Linked DNA regions of Victivallis sp. Marseille-Q1083. The protein of the gene in region 2 interacts with the protein of the main gene of each other region in a pairwise test. Links are inferred from orthologs where the notes say so. Each region holds a gene or a part of one and is shown on either strand. Other genes may lie near its edges. The genes, in order: HWX74_RS03315 and HWX74_RS10090.

Region 1 (16,603 bases), 1.6 Mb from region 2 along the record:
CGACCTGTCCGCCGGCAGACTTCAGCCCGGCGAGGCCGCCGAGGACCGGATCGAACTGGCCGGCTCCAACGCGATAGACGGCCTGGCCTACCGGGCGGAACTGTCGATGGAGGAGGACGGTTTTCTCTGGTATGAATTGACCCTCCTGCCGGACCGGCCGCAGACCCTGGACCGCCTGGCGCTGCAGATTCCGTTCCGCCCGGAAATTGCCGAATACATCTATCCGATCGATTTCACCTGGAACAATTACGCCCGGACGCTGGACGGCGACTGGCATTCCGCCTTCAGACCGGTCGTCACGGTTTACAACGACGACCGCGGCCTGGCCTGGTATGCCGAATCGATGGAAAATTGGAATTGCGCCGCCGCCGAACCGCTGCAATTGCGCCCGACTGCAGAGGGCAGCGTATTCAGCGTCGCCCTGATCGATCAGCCGACCGTCATCGACCGGCCGCTGAAGATCGGTTTCGGCCTGCAGATCACCCCGCCGAAGCCATATGACGCGCGGGAACGCCGCCGCCGGCTGACCCATTGGGCCGGTTACGACGAAAACCTTCGCGACCACCTCGGCACCGGCGCCCTGGTCTACACCCCCGCCGAAAAGTTCAATCCGGAAGCCGGAACGCTGGTCATGACGCTGCGGCCGGAATTCCCCGGCGGCAATACGGAAATCTTCTCCGTTTCCGACTCCCACGGCAGCCTGTTCCGGCTGTTCCGGCAGGGCGGCACCGGCAGTTGGGTCGGCGAACAGACCACGCCAGACGGGGACAAATTGCTGTTCGATACGGCGGACCTCGGCCTGCCGGCCGATCGAATCAACCGACAGTGGACGCAGCTGGCGCTCTGCTGGGATGCCGGGACGGTCCGGCTTTACGAGAACGGCCGGGAAATCGGCCAGGCCGCGGCCAGCGGCCTGTTCGGCCGCCCGGCGGAAAATACCGAAATCCGGCTCTGCTTCGGCACGACCAAAGTACAGGCCGACAGCAGCTTTCAATTGCGCGACCTGGCGCTGTTCAACCGGACGACTGAACCGGCGGCATGGCAGGAGCTCTCGCCGGACACCGCCGGCGTCGTCCTCTGCGAAAATGCCGGCGCGGCATTTCAGCAATACCGGACGCCCGGCGGCGGCGAACGGTTCGGCGTGCTCTCCGAAGTCGAAATCGACGGCGTCAAGTGCTGGCAACTGTTCAACACCTTCACCGATTACCGGCTCGGCAGCGGCGCGCGCTACGCTAATATGCATCAGGACTGGGGTAAAAACTACGGCGATCCCTACCCGGCCGATGAACGGCGCATCAAAGCGTTGCATGAACTGGTCGACCACTTCCACCGCCGCGGCGGCCAGCTCGGGCTCTATTACGGCGGTGGACTCGGCGACAACGCGCCGATGAGCCGTTACTTCCACGATCTGTGGATGTCGGAACCGGACAGCCGCTGGGTGCCGGATTCCAACTGGAACAGCGATTGGATCAATTACCTCGATCACGCCTTTTCCGCCAGTTGCGTCGGCGCGGATTGCTGGACGGATTTCATCGCCTTTCATGCCGACAAAATGATCCGGGAATTCGGCACCGACGGCTATTATTATGACGGCGCGATGTTCTCCGGCGATTGCCGCAACACCGCCCACGGCTGCGGCTGGATCGACCGAGACGGCAATTTACGCGACAGCTTCCCGCTGCGCAAACTCCATCGGCACGGCAAACGTCTCTATCAGATTCTGATGTCGCGTCAAGCGGACGGCTTGATCTTCAACCACTATTCCGGCAACCTGATGCCGCTGGCCGGCGCCTGGAGCCATCGGCTGCTGCTCGGCGAGGAGTACATGATTCACCAACCGGGCTTCCAGGTCGACCTGCCGGATTTCCGTGCCAAATTCTACGGACGGCAATTCGGTGCGCCGGTGGAATTCCTGGTCTATTTGAACAACCCGTTCCAATTCCGGGAAGGACTGGCATACACGCTGCTGCACGACATCAATTACAGTGCGTTCACCCTTGAGGCGCTAGAGGGGCTGGTGCCGGTCTGGCGGATTTTCGACCGGATGAATTGTGAAAACGCCGAATGGCTGCCGTATTGGCACAACCGGCGGCAGGTCCGGCTTTCGCCGCAGGATCCGCGGATCGTCTGCAGTCTGTATTTGAATGCGGGAGAATCGGCGTTGGCCGTCGTCGGCAATTTGACGGACGAACCGCAAAGTGTTTCGGTGGAAATCGATCCGGCGCTGCTGCAATTTCCGGGCAACACCTTCTCCGCCGCCGAAATGGAATGGCGGCGGGACCTGCCGGTGAATGACGGCAAAATCACCATCGACATTCCGGCCCGGGACGTCCGGCTGATCGCCCTTGGTCCGGCGCAAACCGTGTCCGCCCGATAACCGACGCATCCGCGAAAGCCTCAGTTCTGACGGCTATCGGTCGAAACCGCTCAAACAAACATCGGCCACTTCAAAAGAACGGGAGTGACCGATGTTTTTATCCCCCCTTTTTACCAGCGGCCGGACGCGCCGCCACCACCAAAACCGCCACCGCCGCCGCGAAATCCGCCGCCGCCAAAACCACCGCCGCCGCCGCGAAATCCGCCGCCGCCGCCGCCAAAAAAGAAAAAACCGCGCGAACGGCTGAAGATCAGCAACAGAATAATGAAGAAAACAATTGCGCCCCACCCGGCGCCGCCATCCTGTTCTTTCGCCCGGCGCGGCGGCACCGGCAGATCCGCCACCGGCTTGCCGGTCACCAGTTCTTCCACGCGGTTCACCGCATACCTGGCAGCCGTATCATAGTCGCCATCCTGCAAAAAACCGGTCATGCCCCGCACGATATCTCCCGCCCGGGCGTCATTGATGACGCCTTCCCAGCCGTAGCCGATTTCCAGCCGCATTTGCCGGTCCCTGACCGCCAGCAGCAGAATGGCGCCATTCGCTTCCTTTCTGCTGCCGATTTCCCACTTTTCCGCCACTTTGATGCCGAACGTTTCCAGATTGTCCCCTTCCAGCGACGGAATGGTCAGCACCGCCATCTGTCCGCCGGTCGCATTCTCCAGTCGACGAATCGCCTGTTCCAATGCGGCTTCGCCTTCCGGCGAGAATACCTGGGCGCGGTCAACCACCCGGCCGGTCAATGGCGGCACCGTCAAAGCGGCCTGCAACGACGGCAGGAAGGCACCAAATATCAATACGACGGCCCAAATGATCCGGAATTTCATCGGTAAACCATTAGAACCGCACTTGCGGCGGCGTCTGCACTGCGGCGGCACCGGCCGGGGGCTGGAAATATTCCGCCGCCGTCAACCCCATGCCGGAAGCGAACAACGAACCGGGAAACTTGCGGATTGCCGCATTGAAATCCCGCACGCAATCATTGTAACGGGTCCGGGCCACGCTGATCCGGTTTTCAGTCCCGGCCAGTTCATCCTGCAACCGGATGAAATTCTGATTAGCCTTGAGGTCCGGATAATTCTCGGCGATCGCCAGCAGACGGCCCAAAGCCGATTCCAGCACCGCGCCCGACTCGGCTTTGGCCTCCGGGCCGGAAGCGGTCAGCAAACGGCTGCGGGCTTCGGCGATTTCGGAGAAAATCTTATTCTCGTGCGCGGCATATCCCTTGACCGTCTCCACCAGATTCGGGATCAAGTCCACCCGGCGCTGCAATTGCGTATCAATCTGGCTCCAATTCTCTCTCACCCGTTCCTGCCGGTCGATCAGGCCGTTCCGCACCGAAATCACGAAAATCGCCCCGATCACCACCAGGGCAATCAAACCGCCGACCACCGCCAAACTGATTTTTGCCGTCTGCGTCATATTCCTTCTCCAATTCTGGTTGAAAATTGCCGGCCGTTTCCTTACGCGCCATCCAGCGCATAATCTAAACACCTTTTCACGGAATACAACTTTGAAAGAAAAAAATTGCGCCCGGTCACTTCCGCAGCGAACACCGGGAATTCCGGCATTTGCTTTCAGCCGTTTTTCAGCGATTCCGGCGTCGAATCCCGATAGATCACCTCCGGCGCCACCAACACTTTCGGCGGCACCGGCCGCTTGTCGATGACCGAAAAAAGCAGCTCGACCGCCGCCTCCGCCAGCGTATCCGGAAACAGTTCGACCGAGCTCAGGCGCGGCGTCGAATATTCACAGAACGCCGAATTGTCGCAACCGATCACCGCCACGTCCTCCGGCACCCGGAAACCGGCGGCGGCCAACTCCCGGCAAACCGCCATGGCGAAAAGATCGTTGCAAAAGAGAATCATCGCATCCAATTGGGTTTGCCGGACATAAGCGACCACCTGCTCGGCCAGTTTTTTCGGTGAAATAATCTGTTCGATATTCAGTTCAAAGGATTCGAGCCGACGGGCGTGAATGCCGGCCCGGTAGCCCCAGATCTTACTCAGGTTGCAACGCAGCGAACTGTAGAAGGTCGTATAACCGATCCGGGAACGGCCGGCATCGACCAGTTGCAGAACCAGATTTTGATAGCACTGGTGAAAATCCGACGAGACAAAATGACTGATCGGCACATTCGGCTCGTCAATGAAGACGACGTTGTCTTCCGGCCGGAAACAATCGGCCAGGGAAAATTCCTGATAGTCATGGGCAAAGCAGATCAAGCCGTCGACATGGTAAGAACGGAAATCTGCCAGATACTTGACCAGCCGCCGGTAGCTGTCGTGCGCCTGGCCGATCATCAGCCGGTAATTCCGCTCGTTGAGCATCTCCTCGATACGGGACAGGATGGCGTTCTTCTGCAAAGAGGCCTGGGTGTCGATCAAACAACCGATGATATAACTGTTCTTGCCGGCCAGCGACCGGGCGGAAGGATCGGGAGAAAAATTCATCTCCTTCGCCAAATCCATAATCCGTTTGCGGGTCGACTCCGAAACCCGGATCGACCCCTTGCCGCCGCCGCACAGCACCCGGCTGACGGTGGCACGGGAAACCTTCGCCCGTTCGGCAATATCCACTAATCTAACTTTCGTCTCCATAACATGTTTCTTCTTCCGCGGCACCCGGCGCCCTGTTTCCACCCAATTCAATGAAAATACTTTAATGGCGCCGGGACCGCTTTTCAATCCTTGCCGCTGACTTTGTGACGAATTCTTCTATTCGGCATAGAGAATGTCGCACCCGACTCCTTCACTGGCAAAACGCCAACTGCCGTCCGGCTGCCGGACGGTCCGCCCGAAGCGGGAATGGAAACGCCCGGATTCCGGCAGGTCCAGTTCCGCCCGGCCGCCTTCCTTCGACGGCGCCACGATGACCACCGCCTGCCGGCCGTCATCGGCGGTGAAACTTTGGACGGCAAGCTGTCCATCGAGCATGCGGCAGTCAAATGCCGGCCCGGCCGGATCGCCCAGCAGATACGGCGCCAGTTTTTCCAATTCCGCCGCCACCCGGCAGACTTTCGGCCATTGACGGTCGAACAGTTCCCGATCCGGTCCCCGTTTCAAATCGAAGTAAGAATACATCACAAAGCCTTTGGCTCCGTAAATTGCTTCCAATAGAACAATGCTCAGCATTTCCTCTTCGGTCGGATCGACATATTTCCGGTAACGTTCCCAATCGGCACCGGCCCAATAGACGCCCTGATTAAAAATCTGCGGCACCGCCCAGAGCGCCATATTTTCCCCCAGCCCGGCCACGGTCCTGCGCAACACCGATTCGACGCTGGCGATGTCGCTGCCGGCATAGCCGATCGGATAAGGATCGATGCCATAGACATCGGCGCCGGCCATATATACCTTCGGCGTGTCGTAGTGACATGTCACCAACCAGGTCGGATGCCAGGGGTCGCGCCCGTTGACCAGCTCACGGCGCACTTTCAGTCGTTCATACATCTCCGGTCCGTCCTCATCGCAGATATACCAGGCCAGCAGAGCCGGATGATTCCGAAACGTTTCGACCACCTTATCCAGGACCGCCAACTCGCCGGTCGTGCCTTCCCATTCCCGGATCCAACCGTTGTCACGGATATCTTTCAGTGAAAAAATGATCTTCAATCCCGCCGCTTCCAACCGGTCCAGTTCGCCGCGAATCGCCGCTGCACCGGCCGCACCGTCATCCGACTGCCAGACCAACGTATCATACGGCATGACGCAATTGAAACTGCCGGCGGCAATCGCCGGAATCTCCGCACCGATATTCCGGCCGCCGCACCGGTCGATATAAAGCCCGATCGGCAGGAATTTCGCCCCGTTGACCCAGGCGCGTCCGCGTTCATCGATCCAGCAGGCATTTTCCGGCCGCCGCTCCGAATCGATCCGCCGCAACCGATGGGAACTCCTGCCCAGCAGGGTCGCGCCGTCCGGCGCATACAATTCCAGCGCCAGGAGTTCGCAATCGTCGGGCAATGCCAGTTCTGTCACCCCTTCCGACCATTCGAAACACCGGGATTGCCGTTCTTCTCCGGCCGCATTTAAAAACGATGCTTTGCAGGTCAACGGCTGATTTCGAAGATTTTCCGGTAAATTGTAAACGGTGCCGGTCAAATGAACCGCCGCCTGCCTGACCGGCAGACTGCCGCGATAATCCCGCAGAGCCGTCACCCAGCGGACTTCATCTTTCCGGTGCAGGAAAAAGTTGGAAAACCAGGCTTCGCCGGTGGTATCCGGCCGCAAATAGGGCGTGAAAGTCGCCGTCACCGCCTCTTCCGGAACGGCAAATTCACCCTTCAGCAGCGTCCAATCGCGTTCTCCCGCCGCCATCGCGCCATAATCACCGGTCAAGTATTTTCCGTCGGCATCGTGAAATTCCACACAGAACGCCGCCGTAACCTCGGCGCCGTTGCCAAGCTGCGCTGCTTTCACCCAACCGCCATATTCATAGAGTTCGCCGGGCTGCAAACCGGTCAATTCGACGGTCGCCAGCACATAGGAATCCGCCGAAGGACGGCAATAGTATACCGCCCCGCTGCCATCCTTGCCTTCACTCAAACGCCACTGGTAGCCTTCCGGCAGGTACCAGGCTTCGGCCTGTCGCAGCGCGGCCGCCGGAAAGAGGTTCTCTCCGGCAACCGCCGCGGCATTCAGCAGCATCCCCAACAATATTCCGCGCAACAACCGTTTCATCATGGTCAAGCAGTCCCGATTCAATTGACTTTTCTCCGCCCGCCGTTTTTGTAGACAAAACGCGTATTTTCCCAGAAATAATCCTGCGCATCCACCGTCCCCAGGACGGCTTCATCACCGCCGGCGGCAGCATGCCCGTCACCGAACAGGAACAATCCGCGTCCGGAATGCCGGAAATCGATCAAATTGTCGCAATCACTGGCATCGGTGATATAAAACCAGTTGACCGAACCGCCACTGGCATTCGCCGCCTCGGTCATCATGATCACGGCGGAGGGATTGCGCATCGCCCCCTGTTTCAATCCCATCGTCGCAAATCCCTTGGAGTCGATATTGGAAATCCGGCAGGTTTCCGGCGTGGATTGCCAGAATGCGGCCGCAGCATAAGTGGTTCCACGATTTCTTACCGAAGTCTGCCCGCAAAAAATGAAATTATCACTGGTGCTGGAGTAGCCGAGCATCACCGGATACCCCTGATCCTGGAAATACTTCATAAAGTTGCTGCCTTCCCCGGCGATCGAACTCTCCGACGCGTAAATATCCGCCCAGTAAAACGTACAGGAATTGTCCCAGCACATCGTCATGATATTGTCGTTGTAGTCGTTGGCATACAAAGCAAACCCCAATCCCTGCTGTTTGAAGTTGCTGGTGCATTTGATTGCCACCGCCTTCTCCTTGGCCTTGCTCAGCGCCGGCAGCAACATGCTGGCAAGAATGGCGATGATCGCAATCACGACCAACAATTCAATCAATGTGAATCTCTGAAATTTCCCTTTGCGCACTTTCATGTTCCATTCCTTTTTTTTCAATTTTGCCGCGACCATCATTTCCGGCCGCGCCGTTCTTTTGATAAACATTTTGATAAACCGATCTATCAATCATGATTTAATTATACTGAATTTTTCCCAAAAAGTCAATAGGGCAACCGCATTTTTTTGAAAAATATTTCTTTGGGTCAATTGAAAAAGTAAACGCACCGCAGAAAATAGACAGCTTGCATTTATGAAGTTTGACAAATGCGATGGCGTAACAATATGAAACCGCGCACGAGAATCTTTTACTGCAATCCCTATTCTTCCTGGCAGAAGGGACATGCGGAAAATAATCATCTCAACCTTTTAGGCTAACTGAATGCACAAATTTTTGAGGGTGGGGGGGTAATTTGACAAATGTGCGTTTATTTTTTTAAGTGGCCAAATTTTTACCGGCCGGCGGAAAACCGATGGCAAGGGAGTTGACCGGCGGGAGAAACTGGAGCGGAATTTGCCGGGCTGGCGATTGTATTTTCCGGAGAATTGCGTATATTAGTTGCCAATCTTTGAACGAGGACGGAATGAAATGAAAAAAACGAGCTGGCTGGTTTTGCTGTTGCTGCTGACGCTGGGAGGCGGAGCGGCGGCACTCTGGGGGGCTTCGGCGCCCGGAATCGGTGCGGGGAACGAGCCGTTGCCGTCCTTGTTCCAGCCGTTTGACAGCTTCCGGAATTCGACGATTCTGCGCCAGGACAGCCCGGTGAGCGCGGAACCGTATTGGGAACCGCCGGTGCGCGGCGAGCACTGTTTCGCCGTCAAGCGGGTGCCGATGAAAAGCTCCTGCGGCAAGCCGCCGGTGCGCAGTCCGGTACTGCCGCCGGAACGGATGCTGCCGGTTCCGCCTGAAATTTACTGCGCTTTCGCCCGTCCGGGTGAATTTATCTTCCAACCTCAAACTTTGCTGGCCGATCAGATCATCGTCCGGGCCGGTCCGCCGGCTTGATCCCGGTACCGGTGCGGCGCCGTCTGATGCGGTCGCGCCGTTGAATCGGTGTGACACCGGTACCTTGCGCTTGCTGGTTCGAATGTTTCCCGTCTGGGAAGCGGTTCGAGCTTCCGATTGTATCGCGGGGACTCCGGAGCGGGGGAAGCCGGCACTGCCGGCGGTTATCGACCATGATCCGGGGATGCCGAAATTGTTTTGAGGAAGAGAATCATTGATGGATAACATGCACTTCAAGCTGAGAACCACCATTCTGGCGGTGGTCACACTGATATTTGCCTGGGCGATTTACCCGTTGACGCCGCAGGATTTTTACGAAACGTTCCGGAAGACGCTCAATGCCGCCAACCGGCAAGCCGGCGAAGAATTGATCGTGGAGGCCCGGGAATTGCAGACGAACAGTCCGGATAAAAATCCGGCGGTCGCGCTGTTGGAAGTGGCCGAGGCCAGGCAGGTGAAGTTGAACCGGCTGGTGGAGGGGGCCAAGGGCGGCGACAACAGCGACGTCGTCGCGATGATCCGCAAAAAGGCCTCCGGCTCGATCCGGCTGGGGCTCGATTTGAACGGCGGTGTGGAGTTTGTGCTGGATTTGGTGCCGGATGCGGATTTTCTGGCGCAATTCGAGCATGACGGCGATAAGAGCGACCGGGCGGAACTGGAGAAGCGCATTGAGCGGGAGTTCAATCATTACCGCGACCAGGCGATCGAAACGCTGCGGAAGCGATTGGAAACCCAGAATATCTTCGAGTCGGAAATTTCGCCGTTCGGCAGCCGTTCAATCTCTTTGAAGGCGCCGATCGTCTCCAAGGATGAGAAGGACAAATTGCAGAGCATCATCCAGATGAGCTGCAAGCTGCGGTTCCGGCTGGTCCACCCGGACAATGACCGGCTGGTCGAAGAGTACCGGCGCGATCCCGCCAACTTCATGCCGCCGCCCGGCTATATGCTGTTGAGCAGCACGGAAAAAATACCGGATGCCGATACCGAGGTCGTCAATTACTACTTTGTGTCCCGACGGGCGGAGATGGATGGCCGGGACATCGTTGCCGCGGCGGCGGAAAAGGACAGTTACGGACAGTTGCGGATTTCATTGTCGTTCAATGCCGCCGGCGCCGAACAGTTCGGCCGGATTACCAGCGAAAATATCAACCGGCAGTTGGCGATTGTGCTTGATGGCAAATTGTATTGCGCGCCGTATATCCGGGCGGCGATCGTCGACGGCAACGCTTCCATTTCCGGCAGTTTCTCCCATGAGGAGGCGCAGAATATCGCCGACGCGCTGACGGCCGGCAGTTTCCCGTTTCAGATCAAGATCAACGCCGTGTATGACACGGCGCCGTCGCTGGGGGCGGACAACGTCCGGAACGGTATTTGGGCCGGTCTGCTGGCGCTGGCGCTGCTGACGGTTTTCATGTGCGTCTATTACCGTCGGGCCGGGGTGATCGCCGTGTTGGCGCTGGCGCTCAATGTCGTGTTGATCATGGGCGCGATGGCGGCGTTCGGGGCGACGCTGACGATGCCGGGGATTGCCGGGATCATCCTGACTTTGGGGATGGCGGTCGATGCCAACGTGTTGATCTTCGAGCGGATCCGTGAAGAGCTCAACCGCGGCAGGAATCTGGCGGCCGCCATTCCGCTCGGTTATGAGAAAGCGTTCTCCGCCGTGCTGGACGGCAATGTCACCACGCTGCTGATCGGCGTGATTCTGATGTATTTCGGCAGCGGGCCGGTCAAAGGTTTCGCGGTCAGTTTGTCGATCGGTATTGCCAGCAGCATGTTTACCGCGTTGTTCATGACCCGGCTGATCTTCGATTATGCGTTGCGGTTCCGGCAATGGAAGACGTTGAAAATGTGCCGTTTTTTCAGCAAGCCGAACTACAATTTCATCAAAGCGCGCCGCTGGGCGTTTCCGTTATCCGGCACATTGCTGGTGCTGAGTGTCATCGTCTGCCTGGTCAAAGGCAGTTCGATGCTGGGGGTGGATTTCACCGGCGGCACCATGTTGTCGTTCAATTACGCCGAAGAAGTGCCGGTCAAACAGTTGGAAACTTCGCTGCAAGCGGCCAATCTCGAGGCCCGGATCGGTTACAAGGCCAATGCCTCGATGTCGGACAACCGCAAAGTGGAGTTCCTGATCCGGGAGATCGACCTGAGCGGTGATCAGCAGGCGACGGACATCAAGAGCCGGGTGCTGGAGAAGTTGTCGCGGGATTTCCCGCAACTGCAGTTGTCCGACGGGCAGGAATCCACCGTCGGCGGCCTGGTCGGCTGGGAGATGAGCAAGTCGGCGCTGCTGTCGATCGTGTTGGCTGTCGTCGGCATGATCATTTACGTTTCGCTCCGTTTCGAATTTTCCTACGCGATCGCCGGAATGATCGCGCTGGCGCACGATGTGCTCATCGCCCTGGGGATTTTCCTGCTGATGGGCCGGGAATTGTCGCTGCCGGTGGTGGCGGCGCTGTTGACGATCATCGGCTATTCGATCAACGATACCATCGTCATCTTCGACCGCATCCGCGAAGAAGTGAAGCTGATTCCGGACAAAACCTATTCGGAAATCATCAACATCAGCATCAATCAGACCTTGAGCCGGACCATTTTGACCAGCGTGACGACGCTGCTGGTCGTCGTGGTGATGTTCTGCTTCGGCGGCATCGCGATCAACGATTTTGTCCTGGTGATGATGCTGGGAATTGTCATCGGTACCTTCTCCTCGATCTTTATCGCCAGTCCGATAGTGTCGTTCTGGCACCGTAAAATCGGCATGCGTGTCGCCCGGGAAAAGTAAACTGAAAAGTGGCGCCCGCCATCCGCACTCAACGGATGACGGGCGCCGGGATTAGGGAAAACGGGAATATCTTAACGCTTACAGCGCAAGATCGTTGAAATAGAGCGCCTCGGTGGGCTGGTCCGCTCCATTGTCGTCGTTCGTTTCGGGCGTTTCCTCGCTTTCGGCCGGAACTTCGGCCTCAATGCTGACTTCGTCGGTCTCTTCGTTGTCGTCCTTGACCGCTTCGTCATCCGTTCCGGCCGCATCCGCCGCCGGTTCCACCGCTTTGTCGTTGCCGTCCTTGACCGCTTCGTCATCCGTTCCGGCCGCATCCGCCGCCGGTTCCACCGCTTTGTCGTTTGTTTCGGCGTCTTCCGGCTGAACTGCCGTTTCCGCTTCATTCTTCGTTGCCGGTTCGTTTGCCGGTTCGGCCACTGCCGGCTCGTCTTCCGCTGTCGGGGTCACGGTCGCCTGACCGGCAGTAGCCGGGCAGACGGTGCTGTCTCCAGCGGCGACGGGGTCGGCGGCAGCGTCCGGCAGGTCGCTGGCAACGGTGTAAGTGACGGCGAAAGCCGTGACCAGGGCCAGGGTTGACCAGATGATTTGTCTCATTTTTCAAACTCCTTTTTTGGATTCGGCAGCCGGCCTATTCCGGTTGCTTTCTTTACCCAATAGTATAACCAATGAAGATAACCGGAAGATTGCCGGAAGATTACAATTTGGCAATCTGGCCGAAAAAGACTTATTTTTGCGGTAAAAAGACGGTAAATTCGGTACCCTGACCGAATTTGCTGTCGGCTTGAATGGTGCCGCCGTGGGCCTGGACAATGGCGCGAACCAACGCCAAACCCAGGCCGTTGCCGGGACAGTTGCGGCTCGGATCGCTGCGGAAGAAGCGTTCGAAGACGCGGGACAGGTCTTCCGGCCTGATGCCGCAGCCGTTGTCGCGGATGCGGGTGACGACGGCCTGTCCGGCGGTGGTCAGCTCCACGTCGATGCTGCCGCCGGGGGCGGTGAATTTCAGCGCGTTATCCAGCAAATTGGCGAAAACCCGTTGAATTTTGAGTTTTTCAGCGACGATCGGCACCGGTGTTGCCGGCAGATGCAGGTGCAATTCGATCGACTTGGCTTCGGCGGAGGCGGAAAATAATTCGCCCGCCCGGGCCAGCAGCCGGTTCAAATCGAACTCTTCCTTGGTTAGTTTATCGCAATTGGCTTCCATCCGGGTGATTTCCAGCATGGTGTTGATGATCTGCAACATCTGATTGCATTCCTCGGCGACGATCGCTGCCATTTCCCAGTAAGCGGACAACTCCTGACGTCCGCTGACGGTAATTTCGGCCAGTCCGCGAATACGGGTCAGCGGCGTCCGCAAATCATGCGCCACGTCGTCGGTGACGCTTTGCAGTTCCAGAAATAATTTTTCAGTATTGGCTGTCATCCGGTTGAAGGTGTGGACCAGCTCATCGATTTCCGTCCCGTCGTTGCCGACCGGCACCCGGCGGCTGAAATCGCCGGCGGCGATTTGCCGGGCGGTGGCGCTGACCCGTTGCACCCGGCAGAGAAAACGGCTGGCGATGAACCAGCCGCACAGACTGCCGGCCAGCAGAATGCCGGCGAAAGTGACCAGGCAGATCAACAGATATTGGTGCATCAGCGTCTGGGTCGGCTGCAGGTTGCGCCCGATCAGCAGACGGCTGCCGTCGAACAACGGCAGTTCCAGCAACCGGAAGTCGGCGGTCGGTCCGGAGACGGTGCTGTAGCGTTCCCGGGAAAGCGGGCCGGTCGATTCCGACAGGTTCGAGGTCAGCGAATGGGCCAGCAGCCGTCCGTCCGCCGCATACAGCCGCAGGACGAGGTTGTTGCGTCCCTCCGACACTTCCCGGTCCTCGAACGTCTTCTGCAAAGCGGCGAGATGATTGGCCGGATCGAGCAATTGAGAATAGACCGTATTGTCGGCCCCCAGCCGCAATTCGTACAGTTTGCCGTCGGCGCAGCCGTAGAGAATTTGAAACTGGTCGTCCGAGACGTTGCGTTCGAAGGCCACCAGCGGCTGCAGGGTCGGTAGTTTCTGCCGGAAACGCTGCAGCGTGCCGGGCTTGACGGCGGCGAGCGGCAGCTCCCGGTCGAATTTCTGGAAGCGTTTGCCGGTCAGGTATTCATAGACCAGTTCGCGGGCGCTGTTTTTCAGTTGCCGGTCTACCGCGTCGTACAGGGCGCGGCCGAGGCAGAAGTAGAGCAAGGCCAAACCGGCAATCGCCGAAATGGCGAAGAGAGCGGCGTACCAGACGGCAATCCGGAATTTAACGGTTTTCGAAATCCGCCTGAGGCTCCAAGACATAGCCGAATCCCCTGATCGTATGGATCAATTTGCTGTCGAACGGTTTGTCGATTTTTTCTCGCAGCCGGCACATGCGGGTTTCGACGATGTTGGTCTGCGGATCAAAATTGTATTCCCAGACGTGGTCCATGATCATCGTTTTGGAAACCACCCTGCCGGCGTTGCGGGCCAGATATTCCAGCAGGGAAAATTCCAGCGGCTGAATGTCGATGCGGACATCGCCGCGATACACCTTGTGGCTCAACAGATCGACGCTCAGGTCGCCGACCCTCAGCGTCGTCGGTTCCAGGTTGGTGTTGGCCCGGCGCAACAGCGCCTGGAGTCGGGCGAGCAGTTCGGAAAAGGAGAACGGTTTGACCAGATAGTCGTCGCTGCCGTTTTCCAGTCCTTTGATTTTGTCCTTCACCGAGTTTTTGGCGCTCAGAATGATGATCGGCCGGCTGTTGCCGCCGGCACGGAGTTTTTCGACCAGCGTGAAGCCGTCCAGCCCCGGCAGCATGACGTCGATGATCGCCAGATCGTAGCTTTCCGTGCGGGCTTTGAACAGGCCGTCCGTCCCGTCGGCGGCATGGATCGTATTGTAGCCGGACTGCTGCAAGCCCTTGAGAATGAAATCCGCCGTTCTGGCGTCATCCTCGACCAAAAGAATTCTCATAAATTGTCCCGATCAGCATTTTTGCATGAAAAAAATGAAATCGTTTGATGGAAACCGCCATAAAATAAAATTGCGCCGGAGAAACCGGCGCCCGCTTTCCAGTCCATCCCGCCTTGGCAAGTTCCGCTCAAGCCTGGGTGATGCTGTCCATTTCCTGCAGCATGATGCCGGTCCCGTTGGCGACGGCGAGCAACGGATCTTCGGCGACGAACACCGGCAAGCCGGTTTCTTCGACCAGCAGCCGGTCCAGGCCGTCGAGCAACGCTCCGCCGCCGGCGAGCATAATGCCGCGGTCGATCAAATCGGCGGCCAATTCCGGCGGACAGCGTTCCAGCGTCGCCCGGCACGCTTCGATGATCGTCGTGATCGGCTCCTGCAGGGCGATCCGGATTTCACCGGCGTTGATCCGGACGGTTTTCGGCAGGCCGGACACCAGGTCGCGGCCTTTGACTTCCATTTCGGCGTCATCTTTGGTCGGATAGGCGCTGCCGAGGACGATTTTGATCCGTTCTTCGGTCCGCGACCCGATCATCAAATTGTAAACCCGTTTCATATGCTGGCCGATCGCGGCGTCCAGTTCGTCGCCGCCGACCCGGACGCTTTTGGCGCCGACGATGCCGGAAAGCGAAATGACCGCCACTTCGGTCGTGCCGCCGCCGATGTCGACGATCATGCTGCCGGACGGTTCCGCCACCGGCAGCCCGACGCCGACCGCTGCCGCCATCGGCTCCTCGACCAGCGATACCACGCCGGCGCCGGCTCGTTTGGCACTCTCTTTGACCGCCCGATTTTCCACTTCGGTGATGCCGGACGGCACCGCCACCAGCACCCGGGGGCCGAGCAGTTGCTGCCGCCAGGGCACCGAATTGATCGCCTTGCGGATGAAATAGCGCAACATGCTTTCGGTGATGTCGAAGTCGGCGATGACGCCGTCCTTCATCGGGCGGATGGCCTGAATGTTGCTTGGCGTCCGGCCGAGCATGCGCTTGGCCTCTTCGCCGACAGCAAGAACCTCTTTGGTGTTTTCGGTGATCGCCACCACGGATGGTTCGGACAGGACAATCCCTTTGTCTCGGACGTAAACCAGACAGTTCGCGGTACCCAGGTCAATACCGATGTCCGTCGTAAAAAATTTGGCCAACCGTTGCGTAAACATCAAAATTCCCTGCTTTATTCTGTAAAATTCATGCTAAATTTTGGAAAATTACTCCATTCACTATTAATAAAGAACCATTTGACGAAAAGTCAACACTGCAATGGTGTTTTCAAGCGACTTTTTGGTTGCCGGATTGTCCGGCAAAACTCAGCCGACCGAAGCGCCCGAGCCGATTTCGCCGTCGACGGTAACCAGACGCAGTTCCTTGCCTTTTTTGGCCGCCAGCAACATGCCCTGCGATTCGATGCCGCGGATCCTGGCCGGCTTCAGATTGGCGACGACGACGATGGTTTTGCCGACGATCTCCTCCGGAGTGTAAAACTGAGCGACGCCGGCGACCAACTGACGTTTTTCCGCGCCGATTTCGATCTGAAGCTTCAGCAGTTTGTCGGCGCCGTCGATCTTCTCCGCCGCCAGCACTCTGGCCGTTTTCAACTCCGTCTGGAAAAACTGATCGATGGTGATCAGGTTGACCGGCTTTTCCGCCGGCGGAGCGGCCGGCGCCGGTTTTGCCGGCGCCGGTTCATCGACGATGCGCGGAAACAATCCGGCGCTGTCCTGCACCTGCCGTCCGGAAAGCACGTTGGCGTCATTTTCCAGTTCGACGATGGAGCAGTGGGCCGCTTCCGCGGCGTTCAAGCCGAGCGCCAGCCGCAATTCGGTCATTTTTTCCGGCATCACCGGATGGAGCAGCACCGAGATTTGCCGCAACGCTTCGGACGCGGTATACAAAACAGTCCGCAGCCGGCCGGTTTCGCCTTGTTTGGCCAGCGTCCACGGCGCGGTTTTTTCCAGGTAGCGATTGCCGGCGCGCACCGCGTTCATGATACTCTCCAAACCCTGTTCCAGCCGCATTTCGGCCAGCGC
Region 2 (12,229 bases):
TCATCTCACCATAGGTACCCGTCGACAAATCGGGATAATACCAACCACAAAGAACTTCTTCTCCTTTTATGGAAGGATCTTCTTCCCCTCCGCCATGATCATAAGCATAAAAGAGAAAGTTGTCATTTTCAGTAATTACACTACTAATTTGACTGAAAACATTTTTCAAATTATTTCGGCTGGCGGCCAATACTTGCGACCCCTTGCTCGTCGCATATGTCATATCGGAGTTAAACACCCTCTCAGTAAAGGGATCAAAACAATCACCCCCCGGATCGGTACCATCGGCATAAACAACGAAAATGTTCTCCGCCGGAACATTATAAACATTAAGCATGGTGTTATACATCTCACGAACGGTCGTATAATAATCAATACGATTATTGTACATATCACATCCGCCGCTGAACAACACGACGTAATTCTGGCTCGGCGGTGTAACCGACAAATTGACGTCGTAACTGTTGACCGGCGTTCCGTCAACCGTTTCGGTCTGCAAGTAATATGTCGTGCCCGGGGCCGCTTCCGTCGTGATGGTGATGTTCGTCCCGGTCTGGCTGCTCACTTCCATCAGGTTGCCGTCAACGACCTGATAGAGCTTCGCCGCGAGCCGTTCGGTGGCCGAAAGCGTGATTTCACCGTATCCGGTATCGGTCAGCGAGAACGTCATCCAGTCGACATCGCCGGAATCGTGCAGGGTGTGCTGCTGGCTTTCCTTCACCGTCAGCGTCGTCGCCTGTTCTTTGGTGTTGTCGTTTTCATACTGGTCGACCCGGATGTAGCCCGGATTGCCGTTGACCAGGCTCAATTCATAAGCCTGCACCGTACCGGAGCCATTCTTCTCCGCCGATACGTAATAGGTCTTCGCCGAACTGAATTCATAAGCAATGCCGCCATGATTCCCGGCCAATCGGCTGATTTCCACCAAACCGGATTTCGTCAGCTCATAAAAAGTCAATTTCATGTCATCCGAGGCATCCAGACTGATCGTCTGCAGACCGTTCGCGGCAATTTTCACCCAGTCGATGTCGCCGTTCAGATGAATGCTGTGCAGCTGCACTTCGCCGACCGACAACGCCGTCGCCTGCGTCCACAAGTTGTCGTTGCCTTTCGCCTTGCCGTCGCCGCCGCCTACTTCATATTGATCATAGGCGCCATCGCTGGCCGATACCCGAATCTGGTAATTTTTTACCGTCTTATCCGGATCGAGCGCCGAAACTTTGATATAATAAGTCATGCCGGCCCGTAAAAATTCGGAATATTCCGGACCGCCCAATTTATCGCCCTTCACCGTCGCAATCTCGTTCAACTCACCAGCCCCGGTCAGGGAATAAACCGTGAATTGCATATCCGACAGCGTACCGGTGGTCTGAATCGAATAACGGCCGATGGTATCCGGCGTGAATTTCACCCAGTCGATATCGCCGCCGACATGAATCGTATGCTCCTGGCCGAGTTCGGACACGTAAAGATCCGTCGCCCGCGTCCACCAGTTGTCATCTCTGCCTTCGCTATCGTAATCATCCGGCATTACCACGGCGTTCGACTTGACGCCCGGCGCCGTCAGGCTGGACAGCGCCGCCGAATTGCCGGCCGCAGCGGCATTCAACGTCATTGCCGCCGTCGCCTGGCCGGCCGAATAACTGCGCAACAATGCCGTCACCTGATTGACTCCGCTGAAGGAAAGCTCGGAAATCGCCGCAGCCGACGCACTTCGCAGCGCCGCCATCGCCCGCCGGCTCGATTGTCTTTCCGCCATCGCGTCGGCAACCCGGCCGTCCGCCATGATCACCCATTCCAACTGATCTTCCCCCAACCCCGACAAGACCACCCTGCCGGCCGAAGTCTCCTGCGGGAACATGTCCAACACCACGCCGTCCGCGCCGGCATCGGTCCAGTTCGCCTGCTCCATTCCTTCATCTCTAGCCATTGTTCCATCTCCTAATTCAGCCGCAGTACGACGGCTCTATTGGAATCGTCAAAAATCCATCCGTATAATTATAAGCACCTCAAAACAAAAATGCAATAGCAAAATTCGCCAAAAAATGTTTTTTTACCCAAATTTTCCGCTTACGGTTCCCGCACCGATTCATCCAGCGCCTTGATCAGCGGATGAATCAGATATTCGATGAGCCGCCGTTCACCGACCTTGATCTCGGCGGTCAGCCGCATCCCCGGCTGCAGCCGGAAATTCTCCGGCACCTGGGACAACCGGCCCTCCACCGTCAGCCGGGCCCGGTAATAATTGCGGGTCGCGCCGTTGCCCAACTGCTCCTGAAAGGTATCCTCGGAAATCAGCCTGACCCGACCGGTCAGCGTGCCGAACCGCTGAAACGGAAACGGGTCCAGCTTGATCCTGGCTTCATCACCGCATTTGACCAGGCCGATATCCCGCGGGTCGATGTTCGCTTCGACTTCAACGTCGCTCACCGGCACCAACGTAATCAACGATTCCGCCTCCCGGACCGCCGACCCCTCCGAAAAGGCGGCGATCTCATGGACGATCGCATCGCAAGGCGCCCGCAAAACCACCAGCGAGCTCAGCCGCCGGGCTTTTTCCAACTGTTTTTCCGCCGCCTGCCGGTTGCGCTCGACCTCGACCAGCGATTCAACCGTCTGACGCTGGTAATCCTTGATAAAAGAATCCCGTTCCGAGCCGACCGACGACCGTTCATGTTCGGCTTCCTGCAGTTGATTTTCCAGCCGGTCGACCTCCCCCTCCATCTGCAACCGCGACAACTGGGTTTCCAGCAGCTGCTTCAGCGATACACTGCCCTGCTCGTGCAGCGTCGTCAACATGTCTTCGATCTCCTGCAGTTTCTCCAGCCGTTCCCGCTGCTTACTCAGACTCTGCCGGCGGGTATGCAATCCGGCGTCGATGCGCTGAAGATTCTGTTCGAAATAATCCAGCCGGGCCCGGTAATACAAATTACGTTCATCGAAAATCAGCCGCTGCTGCTTGTAATCCCAATCGGCGGCGGCCCCGTCCACCTGAAACTCCCGGCCGGCGGCCTCCGCCTTGAGCCGTTCGGTCTCCATGGTCAGACTCTTCAACTGCTCCTGCAGCCGCTCTTCCTCCGCCTGGTTGAAGGTCGGATCGAAGGTGATCAGCACATCGTTCTCATGAACGAACTGGCCGGCGACCACATTGATCTCCCTGATCACCGTGCGTTCCAGCGGTTTCATGACGATATTCGGCCGCAAGGTCGTCAATTTGCCTTCGGCCATGACGATCTTGTCCACTTTGAAGACGCTGGCCCAGACGACCGCCAGGACGAACAGCAGCAAAATGACATACAAGGTCAGCCGGGAATACCACGGCGCCGGCCGCTGCTCCAGCTCCAGTGCGTCGGATTGAAATTCCAGCGCCGCCGCCGGAATTTTCGGTTTCTTCGTCATGCTCAAGCCATCCCTCCCTGCTGCTGCACCCAAAAGTCATGATAGATGCCTTCCCGCTGCAGCAATTGCCGGTGCGTTCCGGCATCGCGCAGTTCGCCGCCGTCGAGAATGACGATATTGTCCGCCCCCATCACCATCGACAGCCGGTGCGAAACGATGATCACCGTCCGCTCCCGGCAGATCATCCGCAGGTTCGCCCGGATCAACTCTTCGCTCTCCGGGTCCAGCGCGCTGGTCGCCTCGTCGAAAATCAAAATGCGCGGATTGGGCAGCAAAGCGCGGGCGATCGCCAGCCGCTGCCGCTGGCCGCCGGACAGGTTGGCGCCATTTTCTTCCAGCACCGAATCATAGCCTCTGCCCAGTTTCTGGATGAATTCCTCGGCACCGGCCAGGCGCGACACGTAGATGATCTCCTCCATCGACGCATCTTTCTTGGTCAGCGCGATGTTGTCGCGGATCGTGCCGCTGAAAATGAAGTTGTCCTGCAGCACCACGCCGATGTTGGCCCGTAAATGAGCCCGGTCGATCTCCCGCAAATCAATGCCGTCGAATTTGATCAACCCCTGCTGCAGCGGATAGAGCCCCTGCAGCAATTTGGTCAGCGTCGTCTTGCCGGAACCGCTGCGGCCGACCAGACCGACCACTTCGCCGGGCCGGATGCGCAATGAAAAATTCCTGATCGCCGGCACACTGTCCGGCGTATACTGGAAGGTGACGTTTTCGAAGGAAATTTCGCCTTTCAACGGCTGCCGGATCCGGCCGCCGACCTGTTCCGGCGGCGCATTCATCACTTGTCCGAGCATTTTCACCGATAACGCCGTCTGCTGGTATTCGTGCACCAGCCCGACCAGGCGCACCAGCGGGCCGGTCACCCGGCCGGCCAGCATCTGAAAGGCAATCAAGGCGCCGACCGTGATTTCCTTGTCGAAAACCGCCAGCGCGCCGATCCAGATGATCGCCACGACCATCAGTTTTTCCAGCAGTTGGCTGGTCACCCGGGCGGTCATCGAGATCTTGCCGACGTTGAAATAACGGGTGATGGCGTAAGCCGCCGTATCGTTCCACTTGCGGATCTGCGCCGGCTCCAGCGCCAGCGATTTCACCGTGCGGATGCCGTTGATCGACTCCACCAGCATGCTCTGCCGCTGTCCTTCGGCCAGATAGAGCTCCTGCAAACGCCGCTGGAACGGCCGGATCAGACAAGCGATGATCAACGCCATCATCAGCGAAAACGCCAGCACCACCAGCGTCAACTGCCAACTGTAAATGAACAAAAAGGGAATGAACACCGCCAGCGAAATCAGTTCGATCATCGTGAAAAACAAATTTCCGGAAAGAAAATTGCGGATTTTATCGGTCTGCTGCATGTGTTTGATCAACACCCCGGCCGGCATCTGTTCGAAAAAGCCGACCGGCAAATTCAGCATATGCAGAAAAGTCCGCGCCGCAGTCCTGATATCGATCTTATTGGTGCAGAAGAGCAGCAAATAATCCCGCAACCCTTCCAGCACCGCGTTGAACAGCAGCACGACGACAATGCCGACGCCGAGCACGTTCAACGTCCGGTAACTCTCGTGTACCAGCACTTTGTCGACGACGATCTGGAAAAACAGCGGCGTCACCAGACCGATCGCGCTGATCGCCAGCATCGCCAGCACCACCTCCAGGAACAACCGGCGCTGCTTCCAGAACTCCGGCACAAACCAGGAGAGCCCGAACGGCTGCTTCTCATCCAGCAGCGAATAGGTCCGCTTCAACAGCAACTGGCGTTCGGCAAAAACTTCTTCGTATTGAGCTTGTTTCCAGTAATGAACGCCCGGCGTCTCCCCCGGCGGCGGCGCCGGATCCCAGACCGCCGCCTGCACTTCGCCGTCCGCCGCCGCGCGGAAACCGCACAGCACCGCGAACTGGCCGTTCTTCTTTTCCACCAAAGCGGGAAAAGCTTCCTGCAAATTGCGCAGCCTCGTCCAGTCGAATTTCACCGCCCGGCTCTTCAAGCCGTAACGCCCGGCGATCGCCTGCAACTCCCGCCAGTCCGGCTCCGCCGTCTCGATGGCGCTCTCATGCCGCAACCGGGCGACATCCACTTCGACGCCGCACTGCCGGGCGATCGCGCAAAACGCATAAAACGCCGTCAGCCGGCCATCGGCCGCATACGAAGCGTTGCGGCGGGACCGGACCAGGATCGCCCGGCCGTGCCAATTGCGCTCGAACTGCCCTTTCGGGACAAAGAGCATCTTGTTTTCCGCCTGGGTCAACGGGTCGAACAGCACCACCTGTTCGCTGTCCCCCTGCCGCAACGGCGAGCGCAAGCCGAGAAAAATCACCCAGTTGCCGTTGGCCAACTGCAACATCACCGGCATGCCGATCTGCAAATACAACTCACCCGGCGCTTCCGCTTCCAGATACTGCGCCTGGAAATCCAAACGCTCCAGCACCGTGCACAGCCACTCGTGCGGCGGCTGCTCCGCCAACGGCAATTCGGCGAACAGCGCCTCCGGATTGACTCCGGACGGCAGCACCCGGACGATCTCTCGGATGCACGCCTCGGCGGTCAAACGGCTGTCAGTCATTTCCATGCCGGATCAATCCCGAAAATTCGGCGAAGCGGGCTCCTGCCCTTTCTCCGCCGCCGGCTCATTTTCTCCCGGCAACAATCCAGCCTGCTGCAACTGATGAAACAATTTGTCGACGGCGGCGTGAATGCGCCGAAAACCGGCCGTCGACAGAATCATCTCCTCGGTCACTTCCTTGTTCAACGGCTGCGTCCGGTCGGCGCCGGACACGTAGTTGAAAAAATCCAGATGGATCATGCCATCCATCATGCTGACCTTTTCCAGGCCATCGACGAATACCCGTCTGGCAGCCATGAGCAATCTCCTTTACGCCAACGCCCGGTTGATGCGGTTGCGCACCTCCAGCAGCCAACTGGCGCTGCGCGGATAGCGCTTCATCGTCAATTGATAGCCGAGATCGCCTTCCAGCAGCTCCAGCACCGCCGGCCGGCCGATTTTCTTCTCCAGCAACTCCAGCGCCCGCATATCCTGCAAACCATCCCGGAACACTTCGTAGCGGATCGAATCGAGCGGACCGTTTTTCCCCGGATAAACCAGATAGGAATCGCCGCCGCAGAACGCCCGGCCGGCATCGGTTTCCCGGAACGGATCGATATCCTGCTTCAGCGAGTACTGCGTATACCAGAAATTGAATCCCCACTGCAGGAACCCTTTGATCTGATAGCGGTACATCAAAATTCCCATGATCCGGTTGCGGGCCGAGGAGAACGAATAGAAACGGTTCGGCACCGCCGCCCGCTGACCAACGCAATAATAGGTCCACAACGGCTGAACCTGGTGCTCGACGAACGCTTCGATGTGATCGTTCGACGGAATCGGCAGCTTGACCAGTCCCTTGGCATAGAATTCGAAACTCGACAGCGCATCGATCATCGGCCAGTCGCCATCCAGCAGCGACGCGACGAATTCCGCCGACCGCTGATAGCTCTCCAGATGTTCCTCGCTCGGCTCGTCGGAAACATGGAAATAGCAACGCCCCTCCAACTGTTTGCCGCGCAGGAAAGCGGTCAATTCCGGCAGCAACTGCTGCAGGAATTGACGGTATTCAACCGATTGGGCGGAAACCTGCCAGCCGAACAGTTTCTGTTCCTCGCCATCAACTTCCACGACAATTTTCGGCGTGCAGGTGGCTCCCCACTGCGTATACAAGTGTGACATTTCGAAGTACCGGATTCCGCACGACTCGCAGAGATCGATCCAGCGCTCCAGCAGCGAGAAGTCGAAATGGTAGCGGTCTCCCTTCTTGCTGATCTTCAGCAACTGCACCGTCGGCCGCTCCCCGCCGACCGCGGTATCCAGCGGCTGCGTCCACAGCGGCGTCAACAGCATATTGATGCCGTGATCCGCCGCCGACTGGATATAGGCTTTCAGCAGTTCCCAGTGCCTTTCACTCCAGCAGGGCACCTGATAATAGGTATAAAGACAATCGGCATGGAACCATTCGGTATGGATCAGCGTCTGCTCCGGCAGCGCCACCGGCACTACTTCCAGCGTAAAATTCCCCTCTCCCAGCACTTCCGGCAGATCGGGCATCGGTTCTGCGGGAACCAGTTTCAGCCGGATCGGATATTTGCCGCCGGCGCAATTCTCCGGCACGGCAACCGAAACCCACAACGTCCGCCACTGCTCCGGCAGCGTTTTCACTCCATCGGCAATTTCATCGAGCAGGTCCGGATACAGGCCCGGCGTCCGGCGCAACACGGCGTCCGGAATCTCCGGATCGTTGGCCGGCAGTTCGCTCGGAACCGATTTCACCTCCCGGACCGTGACCGCCTCCGCCAGCGGCGATTCGACCACCGGCAACACCTTCAAACACCAACTGTCGGTCCAGTAGGCCACCTGAAAACTGTAAATTTCCCCCTGCAGCGCGGTGCCGCAGCACAACTCCTCCGCCTGCAGCGCCTCGTCGCAAAACACTTTTTCGAGAGAACTGATCAACCTGAACTTAAACATTCCAACTCCTTACTATTCTTGAAACAATTAGCCTGTATGCTTTATTCACCCTTGTCGATCGCAACCGAACGGCGCTGGAAAGTCGGAATATCCAAATCTTCCCCGTTGACCACCACTTGCGTCGTATTCAGAAAGATGCCGCGGGAGACCGGTTCCAGTTCAAACTGCGGCTGCTCGAATTGACCGCCGCCGGCAATACTGCCGACCACTGCCGGCCGTTCCGCCCGGCGACGGTGCACCGGCCGGCGGACCGCCTCGACTTTGCCGTCGTATTTGATCGCCAACGCGGTCAGCTGGATGCGGTCGCCATACGCCGGATCGACATTGGTGCCGATCACCACGTTGGCATCCTCGCCGATAAACCGGCGGGCCGCCTCGAAGACCGCTTTCATCTCGCCCAGGCTCAACGCCTCCCCGCCCAGCAGCGTCAGCACCACGACATCGGCGTCGCGCAATTTATTCACCCCGCCCAGCAACGGCGCTTCCAGCAGCCGTTCCAGCGCCAACTGGCCGACGTTCAACCCTTCGCCGGCCGCCGCATTGCCGACGCCGATGGCACAGAAGCTCTTTCGCTCCCGCAAAACGGTCCGCAGATCGCCGAAATCGGCCGGCAGCAGATTGCCGACCCGCAGCAATTCGCTGACTCCCACCACCGAACGGGCCAGCTCCAGGTCGGCCAGCCGGAAGGCCTCCCGGGTCGACGTCTCCGCCGGCAGCACCGAAAACAGCAGATCGTTCGGCAAACAGAGCAGCACATCCACCACCGGCAGCAACTCCTGCAACGTATCTTCGGAAATTTTCCGCTTGCTGTGTCCCTCCAGCGAGAACGGCATCGTCAACAGAAAAATAGTCGGAATTTTCAACCGGCCGGCCAATCCGGCCAGCGCCGGAGCACCGCCGCTGGCGGTGCCGCCGCCGAGGCCGCCGATCACCAGCAATAATTTGGAGTCGCTGATCAAGGTCTCCAGCGCGGCGCGTTCCCGGGCCATCGAACGCTGCCCTTTGAGCACATCGCCGCCGCAGCCGCGCCCGTTGCGCCACTGACGGTCGGCCAGCAATTTATTCTCTTCCGGCAGCGGGCAACCGTCCAGCGCCTCGCTGTCGGTGTCCACCGCCAGCAGACGCAGATGGGCGGCTTCCGGCATCCGGCTCAACAGATTGACCACCCGCACGCCGGCACAGCCCAACCCCAGAACCGCGATCGTCTTTTCCCGCACCGTTTCTTCTGCCATATTCATCACATCTTTATCGATTTGAACAATTCGCCGACCCCGCGCAGCATCCGATCGCCGACTTCACCGGCTTCCCCCACCGCCTCGGCCAACCGGCCGAACATGCCGCGCGGCCGCATCGCCGAATAAATCTGATTGCACTCCTCACCGAACTTCAACACCCCCCAGACCGTGCTGTAACGCGGATTTTCCAAGTCGGTCAGGGCGCCGCTGGCATCGTAAGGCCGGCCGATCCGGACCGGAAACTCAAAAACGGTATGAAAAAGTTCAAAGGTACGGTCGAACAGGGCGGCCCCGCCGGTCAGCACGCCGCCGCTGGCCAGGTTGCGCAGGATGCCCTCTTCGCCGACCCGCCGCTTGATGATTTCAAACACCTCCCGCAAACGCAAATCGATGATCCGCTCGAACGAACTCAACGGAATCCGCCGCAGGGCGCCTTCGGCATTTTTCATCTCCAGCACCCCCTGCCGCCGTTCGACGCTGCGCTGCAGCGAACCGTCCTGCAGGATTTTGCGGCACTGATTGATCGTCAGGTTCAAGCCGAGCGACAAATCATTGACGACATGTTCCATGCCGACCGGCAGCACGCCGCTGGCCAGCACGCCCATGTTGAACACCACGGCATATTCCGTCGTGCCGGCCCCCATATTGACCAGCAGTACGCCATTCTCCTTCTCCTCGTCGGTCAGGATGCCGTAGACATCGGCAATGGCGCTGAACACAATCTTGACATCCGCTTCGAATCCGGCATCACGCATCAGCGAACGGAAATTTTCGATCCGGTTGGTGTCGCCGTGAATGACATGCAAATACGCTTCAAGCTTATGGGCGACCTGATTTTCCGGATTGCGGGCCCGACGAATGCCATCCAACAGATAGAAGGCGTCGAAAGTATTGATTTTGGTCTGTTCCAGCGGCAACGGCTTGACCTGGGCATTTTTGATCGCCTCACCGATCGCCGCCTGGGAGACCCGCTGGTCTTCGGCATTGATGAATACCGTGCCGACCCCCTGGTAGGAGTTGATATTGCAGCCGGTGACCGACATGGCGATGATCCGGCTGTTGTTGATTTCGCGCCCGGCCGACGCATCGGCCGCTTCCAGCGCCTCAGTCAATTTTTCCAGCGCCAGGTCCATGTCGACGATCTCGCCCTTGACCACCGAATTGCCGCCGGAGGCTTCACCGCGGCCGATGATGGTCAACGGTTCGTCCGGGCGTGAAGCACCGATCAGCACACAAATTTTCGAGGTGCCGATCTCGACTGCCGTAATGATATCCCGCCGTTTCAACATCCGATTATTTCTCGTTGATTCCTAAAATTCCGAAAGAACTACAAATACGTTACACAAAATATTACCAAAGGCGGAAAATACCAATTGATTCCAATTTTTTTTACGGTTTTTTACGGCCGGGGTATGCGCGGCGAAATTCCATTCAACGCATCGGCACATCACCGCCTTTTTCCTCCGGCTCCTGTCCTTCCGTCAGCCGTTCCTGTCAGCCTCGGCCTCCCCACGACAGCAAGGAACACAAAGCCACCACACAAATCATCACCACACACCAGAACATTCCCCAGCCAGCCCAGCGCGATACCCGTCGGGATTGTTTCACCCACGCCACCAAACGGCAGAGAAAAAACAGATAACAAGCCAGCCACACCAGCGAATAAAAGCCGCCATTGGGAAAGCAGGAGAAAGCTGCCAACAACAACATGCATGACAGAAGCGCCAGCACCGCCACCCCGAACGCGATGAGCGCACGAAAGCAAGCAACGCCCGGCCGCGCCGGCGTTCCTTCCGGATCGAATCCCAACATTTTCCCATCCCTCCTGTCGCGTTCCCTTCCCACTCCTCTTGTATATTACTCTACACTCTGCCGACCGGCAATCAAATCCTCTCAAAGCAAAAAGGGCGGGGAAAAATTTCCCCGCCCAAGCGTCGTATCGACAGAATGACCTGACTTACATCATGCCCATGCCGCCCATACCGCCCATGCCACCCATGCCGCCGGCCGGAGCAGCCGGTTCTTTTTCTTCCTTGACATCGGTGATCAGGCATTCGGTGGTCAGCAACAGACCGGAAATCGACGCGGCGTTCTGCAAAGCCGAGCGCGTCACCTTCGTCGGGTCCAGGATACCACATTTGAGCATATCGACATACTGGCCGGTCGCCACATCGAACCCTTCGGTATCTTTCAGCTCCTTGACCTTCTGGACGACGATGCTGCCCTCGTAACCGCCGTTGGCCGCCAGTTGGCGCAACGGTTCCTCGATCGCCCGTTTGACGATCTGAGCGCCAATCGCTTCATCGCCGGTCAGTTTCAGGCTGTTCAACGCTTTGGCCGCGCGCAGCAACGCTACACCGCCGCCCGGGACGATACCTTCTTCCACCGCGGCGCGGGTCGCGTGCAGCGCATCTTCGACGCGGGCCTTCTTCTCTTTCATTTCCGTCTCGGTCGTCGCGCCGACATGGACCACCGCCACCCCGCCGGCCAGCTTGGCCAGACGTTCCTGCAGTTTTTCACGATCATAATCGGAAGTGGTCTCTTCCATTTCGCGGCGGATCTGATTGACCCGGCCGGCGATGGCGCTCGGCAGACCGGCGCCTTCGACGATGACGGTGTTCTCTTTGTCAATCGTGACGCGCTTGGCTTTGCCCAACTGTTCCAGCGTGACATTTTCCAACTTGATGCCGAGATCTTCGGTGACGCAGGTGCCGCCGGTCAGAACGGCGATATCCTGCAGCATCGCTTTGCGGCGGTCGCCGAATCCGGGAGCCTTGACCGCGCAAACGTTCAGGGTGCCGCGCATCTTGTTGATCACCAGCGTCGCCAGCGCTTCGCCTTCGACGTCTTCGGCGATGATCAGCAACGGCTTGCCTTCTTTGGCCACCAACTGCAGCAGCGGCAGCATATCGTTGAGGTTGCTGATTTTCTTTTCATGAATCAGGATATAGCAATCGTCCAGCACCGCCGACATGCCTTCAGTGTCGGTGACGAAATACGGCGACAGGTAACCTTTGTCGAACTGCATGCCTTCGACGACGTCGAGGGTGGTTTCGATGGTTTTGG

What was found.
Region 1: the proteins of HWX74_RS10090 (region 2) and HWX74_RS03315 interact in binary tests that used the Escherichia coli proteins (3 or more experiments, as listed by UniProt). The link is inferred for Victivallis sp. Marseille-Q1083 from one-to-one orthologs.

The regions. Positions count from the first base shown.
Region 1 is NZ_CAHJXL010000001.1:843,811-860,413, reverse strand. Bases 13,723-16,603 are described here. They hold HWX74_RS03315 (rod shape-determining protein), read right to left. Parts: upstream 15,737-16,603; coding sequence 14,708-15,736; downstream 13,723-14,707. Other genes in these bases: metG (methionine--tRNA ligase), read right to left, coding at 15,884-16,603; HWX74_RS03320 (response regulator transcription factor), read right to left, coding at 13,888-14,580; HWX74_RS03325 (HAMP domain-containing sensor histidine kinase), read right to left, coding at 13,723-13,925. In the rest of the region: HWX74_RS03370 (glycoside hydrolase domain-containing protein), read left to right, coding at 1-2,377; HWX74_RS03365 (YgcG family protein), read right to left, coding at 2,488-3,204; HWX74_RS03360 (LemA family protein), read right to left, coding at 3,215-3,799; HWX74_RS03355 (LacI family DNA-binding transcriptional regulator), read right to left, coding at 3,955-4,977; HWX74_RS03350 (hypothetical protein), read right to left, coding at 5,095-7,083; HWX74_RS19960 (type II secretion system protein), read right to left, coding at 7,080-7,847; HWX74_RS03340 (hypothetical protein), read left to right, coding at 8,398-8,814; protein translocase subunit SecD, read left to right, coding at 9,032-11,602; HWX74_RS03330 (hypothetical protein), read right to left, coding at 11,681-12,196; more of HWX74_RS03325, read right to left, coding at 12,327-13,722. UniProt on the Escherichia coli protein: Forms membrane-associated dynamic filaments that are essential for cell shape determination. Acts by regulating cell wall synthesis and cell elongation, and thus cell shape.
Region 2 is NZ_CAHJXL010000001.1:2,456,417-2,468,645, reverse strand. Bases 7,069-10,067 are described here. They hold HWX74_RS10090 (hypothetical protein), read right to left. Parts: upstream 9,167-10,067; coding sequence 7,970-9,166; downstream 7,069-7,969. Other genes in these bases: ftsA (cell division protein FtsA), read right to left, coding at 9,166-10,067; HWX74_RS10095 (DUF4091 domain-containing protein), read right to left, coding at 7,069-7,928. Outside these bases: HWX74_RS10115 (C13 family peptidase), read right to left, coding at 1-1,930; HWX74_RS10110 (HlyD family type I secretion periplasmic adaptor subunit), read right to left, coding at 2,071-3,399; HWX74_RS10105 (peptidase domain-containing ABC transporter), read right to left, coding at 3,402-5,978; HWX74_RS10100 (hypothetical protein), read right to left, coding at 5,985-6,269; more of HWX74_RS10095, read right to left, coding at 6,282-7,068; more of ftsA, read right to left, coding at 10,068-10,452; HWX74_RS10080 (hypothetical protein), read right to left, coding at 10,658-10,975; groL (chaperonin GroEL), read right to left, coding at 11,121-12,229. UniProt on the Escherichia coli protein: Essential cell division protein that forms a contractile ring structure (Z ring) at the future cell division site. The regulation of the ring assembly controls the timing and the location of cell division.